Regions from separate parts of the Paeniglutamicibacter sp. GQ140 genome, predicted to be linked through region 2. Evidence: predicted binding sites of a transcription regulator. Region 2 holds the regulator's gene; the other holds the start of a gene.

Region 1 (5,189 bases), on a different contig from region 2:
CGTTGGTGCGAGGGGAAGGATGGTGGGCGAGTGGGAATCTTTACCCAGTCGATCGAAGTTGACTGCACGCCGGCGGGGGTGCCGATCCGCCTGCGCTGGCAGGGCCGGGAATACAAGCTGGCGGCCGAGCCGGTGCGCTGGTTCGAGCGGCGCAAGTGGTGGACCGAGGAATTGCGCGCCGAACGCGGGCGCGGCCCGGGGCTGGTGGACTACGAGGTCTGGCAATTGCAGGTCAAGCTCGCCGGCGTGGGGCCGCTGCGCACCTTCGAGGTTTCCCGCCAGGTCGAGACCGGCCGCTGGCGCATCATCCGCATGCCCGAGGCCTACCGGGAGAGCGCCTAGCGTGAAATTGCGGGGGCGCCGATGCCCGGCCGGGGGCCGGGCTCGTCGCCCCCGGCACTGGCCGCGGGAGGGGCGAGGTGCAAGGCTGGGGGGAAGGTGCCTGGATGACGGCAGCGAGGAACTCGAACACGGGAGTGCTCCATGGAAGAAGTATTCGATGCCGCGATCATCGGCATGGGACCCGGCGGCGAGGTCGCGGCCGACCGGCTGCTGAGTGCCGGCAAGAAGGTCGTGGTCTTCGAATCCGAGCTCATCGGCGGGGAATGCGCCTACTGGGCCTGCATCCCCTCCAAGACCATCCTGCGGGGACCCGAGGTGAACGTCGAGGCCGACGGGGCCGCCGGCGCCTCGGCGGGCGCCCTGGACTGGGAGAAGGCGCGGGACTACCGCGACTACATGGCCCGGCACCTCGACGACGGCGCCCAGGCCGAGGGGTATGCCAAGCGCGGGGCGACGGTGGTGCGCGGCAAGGCTGCCATCACCGGCCCCGGCCACGTGGAGGCCAACGGAAACCAGTACCTGGCGCACCACATCATCATCGCCACCGGGACCTCGCCCGCGGTTCCGGAATTCCCCGGAATGGACGAGATCACCGCCTGGGGCAATCGCGAGGTCTACACGCTCGACACGCTGCCGAAGTCGGTGGCCATCGTGGGCGGAAGCGCGGTGGCCCTGGAGACGGCATTCTTCCTGTCCGGATTCGGGGTCGAGGTCACCGTGCTCAATCGCGGCGCCCGGCTCCTGGGCCGCGAGGAACCCGAGGTCTCGGCGCTCGCCGAGGCCCACCTGCGCGAGCGCGGGGTCAAGGTCATGGCCAACAGCTCCGTGGCCCGAGGGCGGCGCGGGGAGGACGGAACCAGCATCCTTGCCCTGCGCGAGGGCGGGGAGGTTGCCGTCGACGCCGTCGTCTTCGCCACCGGCCGCACCCCGCGCACCGAAGGCCTGGACGTGGCGCGGGCCGGAGCGACCCTCGACGGGCGCGGGCACGTGAGGGTGGACGAGCACTGCTGGGCCGCCGAGGGGCTCTGGGCCATCGGGGACGTCACCGGGATCATGCCCTTCACCCATGTGGCCAAGTACCAGGGACGCATCGTCGCCGACAGCATCCTGGGCAGGGAGCGGAGCGCGAGCTACGACGGGATCCCGCGCGTGGTGTTCGCCAGCCCGGAAATCGCCGCCGTGGGCCTGACCCGCGAGCAGGCGGAGGGGCGCGGGATCGACGCGGTCTCCATCCGGGTCAACCTGCCCGAGTCGATCGCCCGCCCCTGGACCTACGAACAGGACCCGCACGGGGACCTGGGGATCCTGGTGGACCGGCACCGGAGGGTCCTGGTCGGGGCCTGGGCCATCGCCCCGCTGGCCAGCGAATGGATCCACCTGGCATCCATGGCCATCAGGGGCGAGACCCCGCTGAAGGTCCTGCGCGACATGGTCCCGCAATTCCCCAGCTATTCCGAGGCCTACCTGGTGGCCCTCGACAAGCTCGGGGCCACCGAGGGGATCTAGCCGCCCGGGCGTGGGGTGGGCATTCTCACCGACACGGGTCCCGGCTCAGGTCAGCGACGGGATACGCGCTTCCGTCCGGGCGGGGTGCCGGCCCTGCCGTCCCGCAAGACTTGATTAGAACACGTGTTCTAATATGATGGAGTCATCCCCCCCCGCGGGCACGGCTCCAACAGGATGCCCGGGCCCCGAAGCCACGCCCCGGCACCCGCCGGAGCGCATGACCCAAGGGGGAGCGGGAAGCGGAAGGCAAGGGAGGCACAGCGGCCATGGGATTCACCCACCTGCACGTCGCCTCGGCCTTCAGCGCACACTACGGGGTGTCCTGGCCCCGGGACCTGGTCGCCGCGGCGCTCGCCGACGGCGCCGACGCCCTGGCCATCACCGACCGCGACGGACTCTACGGAAGCGTCAAGCACCTCAAGTCCTGCATCGAGAACGGAATCGACCCCATCCTCGGGGTGGACCTGGCCATCCTTGAACCCGCGCCCGCACGCGCCGTGGGCGGCAAGCCCCGCCCCATGCGCACGGCGGGACGCATCGTCGCCCTGGCCAAGGGGCACGCCAAGGGCGCCGGATACGCCGCCCTCTGCCACCTGGTCACCGCCGCCCACCTGGACACCACCGCCACGGGGATGCACAAGGGGCATGTCGGCATCACCCGCGAGGACCTGGCCGCCCATGCGCTCGGCCCGCAGGGGGAAACGCTGCTGACCATCCTGCTGGGACCGGGCTCCGACATCGGCCTGGCCACCGGACACCGCCACTACCCCCAGGCACGCGCCGCACTGCGCACCTGGCGCACCCTCCTGGGGCCCGACGCCCTGAGGGTGGAGATCGCCACCCACCTGAACAACCCCGGGGACAGGCTCAGCACCGCCCACGCCATCCGCATGCTGCGCTGCGCCGACTCCCTGGACATCGCCCCCGTGCTGACCAACGCCGTCCGGTACGCGGAACCCGACGGGGCCGCCACCGCCGACGTCCTGGACTCCGCCCGGGCGCTGAGCTCCCTGGAAACCCTCAACGACATCCAACCCAACGGGCAGGGCTGGCTCAAGCCCGCCGGGCACATGCACCACCTCGCCGCCGAGATCGCCCGCGCCGCCTCCGACTCCGCGCTGGCGGCCACCCTGCTGCGCAACACCGCCGCGCTCGCCGACTGGGCGCGCCTTGACCCCGTCGCCGACACGGGATGGGGCATCCCCGTGGTCCCCGAGGCCCACATCATCGGCATCACCGCGGACCCCGACACCGAACTGGCCGCCCGCGCCGAGGCCGGCATCACCCGCCTGCTGCCGAACCAGGCGCACGACACCGTGCTGCGCCACCGCCTCCAGGCCGAACTGTCCACCATCTCCGACCTCGGCTTCGCCCCCTACTTCCTCACCGTCGCCGAAGTCAGCTCCATGATCACCGGGATGGGGGTGCGCTCCGCCGCCCGCGGGTCCGGAGCCTCCTCCCTGGTCAACTACCTCATCGGCATCAGCCAGGTAAACCCCCTGGCCCACGACCTGCTCTTCGAGCGCTTCCTCTCCCGCGACCGCGCCACCCTGCCCGACATCGACATCGACGTCGAATCCGCCAGGCGCCACGACATCTACCAACGGATCTTCGAGCGCTTCGGCCATGAGCGCGTCAGCCTCATGAGCATGCAAAACGGCTACCGCGCCCGGGGGGCTGTACGCGACGCCGGCCAGGCCCTGGGCATGGAGGAGGGGGACATCGACGTGATCGCCAAGCAGCTCTGGCGCTTCTCCGCCTCGTCCTTCCGCGAGGCCCTGGAGGAAAAACCCGAACTCGCCCCCTTCGCCGACCGCCTCGGCACCGAAAAGCAGCTCGACCTGCTCGTGGACCTCACCGAACGCCTCGACAGGCTGCCCCGGCACATCTCCATGCACCCCTGCGGAGTCATCCTCTCCGACGCCACCCTGCGCGACCGCACCCCCATGGAGCCCAGCGGACTGGGACTGCCCATGAGCCAATTCGACAAACACGACATGGACCCCATGGGCATGCTCAAGCTCGACGTGCTGGGGGTGCGCATGCAATCGGCCATCACCTACGCGCTGGAGGAAATCGCCCGCATCCACCCCGATGCACACGCCGTCGCGAAGGCGGGGGGACACCGGGGGGAAGCTCCCGGGCAGATCCCCGGCTACATCGGGCCCCGCGGCGCCATCGACCTCGCCCTGGTCCCGCTCGACGACGAACCCACCTTCGAGCTCATCCGCTCCACCCACACCCTGGGCTGCTTCCAGATCGAATCACCCGGGCAACGCGAACTCATCGGCAAGCTCGCCCCCCGCGAATTCAACGACCTCATCATCGACATCTCCCTCTTCCGCCCCGGACCCATGAAATCCAACATGGTCAAGCCCTACCTGGAAAACCGCCACGGCTTCGCACCCGAAAAATACCCCCACCCGGACCTCGCGCCCGCGCTCGCCGAGACCCACGGGGTCACCGTCTTCCACGAGCAGGTGCTGCGGATCTTCCACGTGATGACCGGCTGCGGGCTGGCCAAGGCCGATGTGTACCGCCGGCTGCTGGGCAACCCGAAGGCCGAGCCGGCGGTGGAGGGCCTCTTCCGCTCCCGGGCGCTGGCACGCGGCTACTCCCTGGAGGTCATCGACGAGGTCTGGCACACGCTGGCGGCCTTCGGCTCCTTCGGGTTCTGCAAGGCCCACGGGGCCGCCTTCGCCGTGCCCACCTACCACTCGGCCTGGCTCAAGGCCCACCACCCGGAGGCCTTCCTGGCCGGGATCTGGGAACACGACCCGGGCATGTACCCCAAGCGGCTGCTGGTCGCCGAGGCCAGGCGCATGGGCATCGAAATCCTGCCGCTGGACATCAACCGCTCCGCGCCCGGCTACAAGGTGGAGCGGCTCGACGGGCTGCTGCCTCCCGCGCGGCTGCCGGTGGTCCCGCGCGCCCCGGGGTCCGCGCCCCCGGGCAGGTACGGGATCCGGCTCTCGCTGCGCGGGATCCGTTCGGTCTCCGAGCGCGAGGTCGCCCGGGTGGCCGCCGGGCAGCCCTACGACTCGATCGCCGACGTGCGCGCCCGCTCCGGGCTCACCCGCACCTCGCTGAACCACTTTGCCGCACTGGGGGCCTTCGACTCGCTGCAGGCGGGGATCGGGCGCGGAAACCGCGCCGACCTTCTCGAGCACCTGCGCACGCGGCCGGGCAAGGCGCCGGCGCAGCGCCACCGGCCGATCCCCGGGCAGCTGGCCCTGCCGCTGGGGGACGTGGAGCTTTCCAACATGGCCATCGGTGCGGCGCACACCCCGCTGGAGGAGGTGGTGCGCACCGAGCTGGACCTGATGTCCATCGACGTCAGC
Region 2 (5,189 bases):
GGCGGCGGCATCGGCTCCCGCGGCCCGGGTGAAACGAAGATCGAACTGGACCGCCGCCGCATCCGCGACCGCATGGCAAAGCTCCGCAAGGAGATCAAGGGAATGCTGCCGGCCCGCGAGGCCAAGCGGGCAAACCGCAAGCGCAACGCGGTGCCGTCGGTGGCCATCGTCGGGTACACCAACGCCGGCAAGTCCTCGCTGCTCAACCGGCTCACCGACGCCGGGGTCCTGGTCGAGAACGCCCTGTTTGCGACGCTGGATCCGACGGTCCGCCAGGCGGAGACCCGCGACGGACTGAACTACACGCTCGTCGACACGGTCGGCTTCGTGAAGTCGCTGCCCACCCAGTTGATCGAGGCCTTCCGCTCCACGCTGGAGGAGGTTGCCGAATCGGACCTGATCCTGCACGTGGTCGACGCCGCGCACCCGGATCCCGAAGGCCAGATCCAGGCCGTCCGCGAGGTGCTCAACGACGTCGATGCGCGAAACATCCCTGAGCTCATGGTCTTGAACAAGGCCGATGTCGCGGACCCGTTCGTGGTCGAGCGCCTGCGCCAGCGCGAGCCTAACCACGCCATCGTCTCGGCACGCACCGGCGAAGGCATCCAGGAACTGCTCGAAAAGATCAGCGCCGCAATCCCGAGGCCCAATGTCCAACTAGAATTGATGATTCCCTATGATCGAGGCGACGTGGTCAACAAGCTCCACGGCGCCGAGGCCGAGATCCTGGCCGTCGAACACACCGAATCGGGAACCCGCATGATGGTGAAGGTCCGCGAAAGCATGGCCGCAGAAGTGGAGCAATTTAGTATTCATGGCTGAGGAAACAGAGGTCATCGCCCTATTGGACGAGGCAGTGTCCAGCATGGGCGGACAAAGCCGGCCGGGGCAGCACGAAATGACCCGCCAGGTCGTGCGGGCCATGGAGACCGGTGAACACCTGCTGGTGCAGGCGGGAACCGGAACCGGCAAGTCGATGGCCTATCTGGTTCCCGCGCTGGCCCACGCGCTGGAATCGGAAAAGCCCGTGGTGATTTCCACCGCAACGCTGGCGCTGCAGGCGCAGATCGTCGGCCGCGACGTGCCCCGCCTGCTGAGCTCGCTGAAGGACAAGCTGCCGCGCGAAATGGACGTGGCCCTGGTCAAGGGACGCTCCAACTACGTGTGCCAATACAAGCTCGGCGGCGGCTACCCGGACGACGACGAAGGCGCATTGTTTTCGATGGAATCCGGCACCCCCGTCCTCGGCGGGTCCTCCGATGGCCCCGGCTCGGCGCTGGGCCAGGAAGTGGTGCGCCTGCGCCAGTGGGCCGAACGAACCGACACCGGAGACCGAGACGACATCACGCCCGGGGTCAGCGACAAGGCATGGCGCCAGGTATCGGTCAGCGCCATGGACTGCCTGGGGTCCCAAAAGTGCCCCATGGCCTCGGAGTGCTTCAGCGAACTGGCCCGTGCCCGCGCGGCCAGCGCCGACGTCGTGATCACCAACCATGCCATGCTGGCTGTCTCTGCCTTCGAGGGCCTGGCCGTGCTGCCGGACTTCGACACCGTCATCATTGACGAGGCCCACGAACTGCAGGACCGCGTGACCAGTTCGGTGACGCGGCCCCTGTCGGTGAACATGGTCCAGACCGCGGCCTCGGCCGCCCGCAAGCACTGCTCGGTGAGCGTGGACGCGCTGAACCAGGGCGCCAAGGCCCTGCAGCGTGCCCTGGAGGGCGTCCCCACCGGGCTCATGGCCCGCGGGCTGAACGAGGACCAGGAAGCTGCCATCAACCAGATCGCCGAGGCCGCACGCGTGGTCCTCTCCGACTCGAAGCCCGAGGCCAACGCGCCCGCCGACGGCGGACGCCAGATGGCCCGCTCCCAGGTCACGTACCTGGTGGATCAATGCACCAAGATGCTTGAAATGACCGAGGAACGCGAGGTGATCTGGGCGTCGCGGCCCGGCCACTTCAGCCCGGGGGAGGGCTATGTCCAGCCCGACGAATCCAGCCAGCCGACCTTGATGGTTGCCCCCCTGTCCGTCGCGGGAAAGCTGCGCGAGGGCCTGTTCGACGGCCGCACCGTCATCCTCACCAGCGCGACCCTGGCCATCGGCGCCGCCTTTGAGCCGGTTGCCGGTTCCCTGGGCCTGGTGGGCGACGGAGCACCGACCTGGAACGGCGTCGACGTGGGCAGCCCCTTTGACTACCCCAAGCAGGGCATCCTGTATGTTGCCAAGCACCTGCCCAAGCCCGGGCGCCAAATGTCCCAGGAGACCCTGTCCGAAATCGAGGACCTGATCAAGGCCTCCGGCGGCGGTGCCCTGGCGCTGTTCACCTCGCGCCGGGCGGCCGAGGAAGCCGCGGAAATCCTGCGTGCGCGCCTGGACATCCCCATCCTGTGCCAGGGCGAATCAAGCATGAAGGCGCTGGTCGACCAGTTCTCGGCCGAACCGGACACCTGCCTGTTTGGCACGATGACGCTGTGGCAGGGCGTGGACGTCCCGGGCAACGCCTGCCGTCTGGTCATCATTGACAAGATCCCGTTCCCGCGCCCCGATGATCCGCTTTCCTCGGCGCGCAGCCGCGATATCGCCAAGCACGGCGGAAACGGTTTCATGGCCGTGGCCGCGAGCCATGCCGCGGTGCGGCTGGCCCAGGGCGCGGGCCGCCTGATCCGTTCGGTCAATGACAAGGGCGTGGTTGCGGTGCTGGACTCGCGACTGGCCACCGAACGCTACGGGACCTTCCTGCGCGCCTCGCTGCCGCCGCTGTGGGCGACGCCGAACAAGGCCACCGTCATCTCCGCGCTCGAACGGCTCAGCGAAGGCTGAGCCCCTGGCGCTGCCCGTCCCGTTTGCGGTTGATGGGCAGGGGAAGCAAAACACCCGTGGGGGCCGATCCGGTGATCGGCCCCCACGGGTGTTTTGGGGATGAGTTGTTGCTGCGGCCCTAGACGGAACGCATGACCGATACGACCTTGCCCATGACGGTTGCGGCGTCACCAAGGATCGGTTCGTATCGGGAGTTCTGCGGCAGCAGCCAGGTGTGCCCGTCACGCTGGCGGAAGGTCTTCACGGTGGCCTCGTCCTCGAGCAGCGCCGCGACGATGTCGCCGTTGTTGGCCGTGGGCTGGCGCCTCACGACAACCCAGTCGCCGTCGCAAATGGCCGCATCGATCATCGAGTCGCCGCTGACCTTGAGCATGAAGAGCTCACCGTGCCCCACCAGCTGGCGCGGCAGTGCGAAAACGTCCTCGATCGCCTGGTCGGCCAGGATCGGCCCGCCGGCGGCAATGCGCCCGACCAGGGGGACCATGGCGGTGTCGGCGGAGGTCGTCAGCTCCGAGACGTTCATGCCGTTGGCTGCCTTGAGCTCCGACTGGCCCTCCACGACCTCCAGCTTTGCCTCGCTCTTGAGCTGCAGCGGCAGCAGGATCTCCATTGCCCTCGGGCGGCGCGGATCGCGCCTGATGTAGCCAAGCTTCTCGAGCTGGCTGAGCTGATGGGTCACGCTGGAGAGGCTGGCAAGTCCCACAGCGTCCCCGATTTCCCGCATCGACGGCGGGTACCCGTTGCTGCTCACGGAGCGTTGGATGGTTTCCAGAACCTTCTTCTGGCGGATTGTCAGGCTCTTCGCGTCGCGTCGAGGGGTTCGTTGTTCGGTCGTCATTGTCAATGCCTCATCCCGATCGTCGCCGGTTGCCCGCGCGTGCCGCAAATTGTCGGTGTGGGCTGGTGTAGTAAATACATCGCCCCACAACCACCATCCTAGTAGACAAAGTCACTGCTTTCAAAGATTTGTTCGAACAGATCTGGACACGTGTCGTCGAAAAGTGCTAGAAATAAGATACGCACTACGAACACATGTTCGAAAGGTGCGTTCGAATAACCGTCGCATGTTCGATTGCGGGCCAACTGGACCCGGTCGGACCAGCGAATTCAGAGGAAAGGCAAAGACGTGGCAAACACTGCTTTCTCGGCCCCGCTCCACCTTGTTACATCCAACGACTACCTGCCCGAACCGCAGCCGTCGCTGGCTCCGCTACGACTGACCCGCCGCGGGAAATTCGTGCTGATCGGGCTTCCCATCTTCGTGGTGAGCGCCGCAGTGCTCATGCTCCTGGGGCTGTTCCTCTCCCCGGCAAATGCTTCCGCGGACATCCCGCTGGGCGTCAACGCAGTGAGCGTAACCGTCATCGAGGGAGACACCCTTTGGGGCATTGCCCGCGAATTCGCACCGCAACTCGAACCCCGCGAAGCGGTCCGCCAGATCGGCGACCTCAACAACCTCAACAGCTCCGTGCTGCTCCCGGGCGCCGAACTCTTCGTTCCCACCGGAAGCTAGGGCCCTGCCCCGGCCGTGTCCTCGGGCGCCGCATCGGCTCATTGCGAACCGATTATTACCCTTGGCGCCGGCCATGATTCTCGGGCCCACCTGCCCCCGCCGTAGACTTGACCCGTGAATGAACGGCTAAATCGCCTGGCAAATCTGCCCCTGCGAGAAAATCTTCAAGGTCTCGAACCCTACGGCGCACCCCAGATTGACGTCCCCATCCAGCTGAACGTCAACGAAAACACCCACCCGGTCCCCGCCGAAGTGCATCGCGCCATTGTCGAAGAGGTCTCGGCGGCCGCCGTGGGGTTGAACCGTTACCCGGACCGTGAATTCACCGAGCTGCGCGTACGCCTGGCCGCCTATCTTGGCCACGGGCTGGAAGCGGACAACGTCTGGGCAGCCAACGGCTCCAACGAGGTCCTCCAGCAAATCCTGCAGGCCTTTGGCGGACCGGGCCGCTCCGTCATGAGCTTCCCTCCCACCTACTCGATGTACCCGCTGCTGGCCTCCGGAACCGACACCACCTACGTTGCCGGCGTGCGTTCGGCCGACTATGGACTTTCGGCGGCGGACGCCGCTGCGCAGGTTCGCGAGGCTGCACCGAACATCGTCATCCTGTGTTCGCCCAACAACCCCACCGGAACCGCGCTGGGCCTGGATGTTGTCGAAGCCGTCTACGAGGCCGGCCGGGCCAGCAACGCCATCGTGATCGTCGACGAGGCGTACGCGGAATTTGCCCACACCGGGACCCTGTCGGCACTTTCCCTGCTGCCCGGTCGCGAACGGCTCATCGTCTCGCGGACCATGTCCAAGGCCTTCGCCCTGGCCGGCGCCCGCCTCGGGTACCTGGCCGCGGCCCCGGAA

Evidence for each region. The regulator LexA, encoded in region 2, represses DNA repair genes until DNA is damaged. The targets are predictions, from matches to a motif close to TCGAACANNTGTTCGA.
Region 1: AC6CHY_RS12565 (DNA polymerase III subunit alpha) is a predicted target of LexA. The motif match lies at 1,964-1,979, and genes of this name have one in related genera.

Annotation. Positions count from the first base shown of each region.
Region 1 is NZ_JCAXDW010000008.1:40,276-45,464, forward strand. Features, by position in the region: gene AC6CHY_RS12555 (hypothetical protein) at 31-342, shown strand; gene AC6CHY_RS12560 (dihydrolipoyl dehydrogenase family protein) at 484-1,848, shown strand; gene AC6CHY_RS12565 (DNA polymerase III subunit alpha) at 2,115-5,189, shown strand, end outside.
Region 2 is NZ_JCAXDW010000003.1:334,700-339,888, forward strand. Features, by position in the region: gene hflX (GTPase HflX) at 1-822, shown strand, start outside; gene AC6CHY_RS06335 (ATP-dependent DNA helicase) at 815-2,821, shown strand; gene lexA (transcriptional repressor LexA) at 2,940-3,659, opposite strand; gene AC6CHY_RS06345 (LysM peptidoglycan-binding domain-containing protein) at 3,948-4,334, shown strand; gene AC6CHY_RS06350 (histidinol-phosphate transaminase) at 4,449-5,189, shown strand, end outside.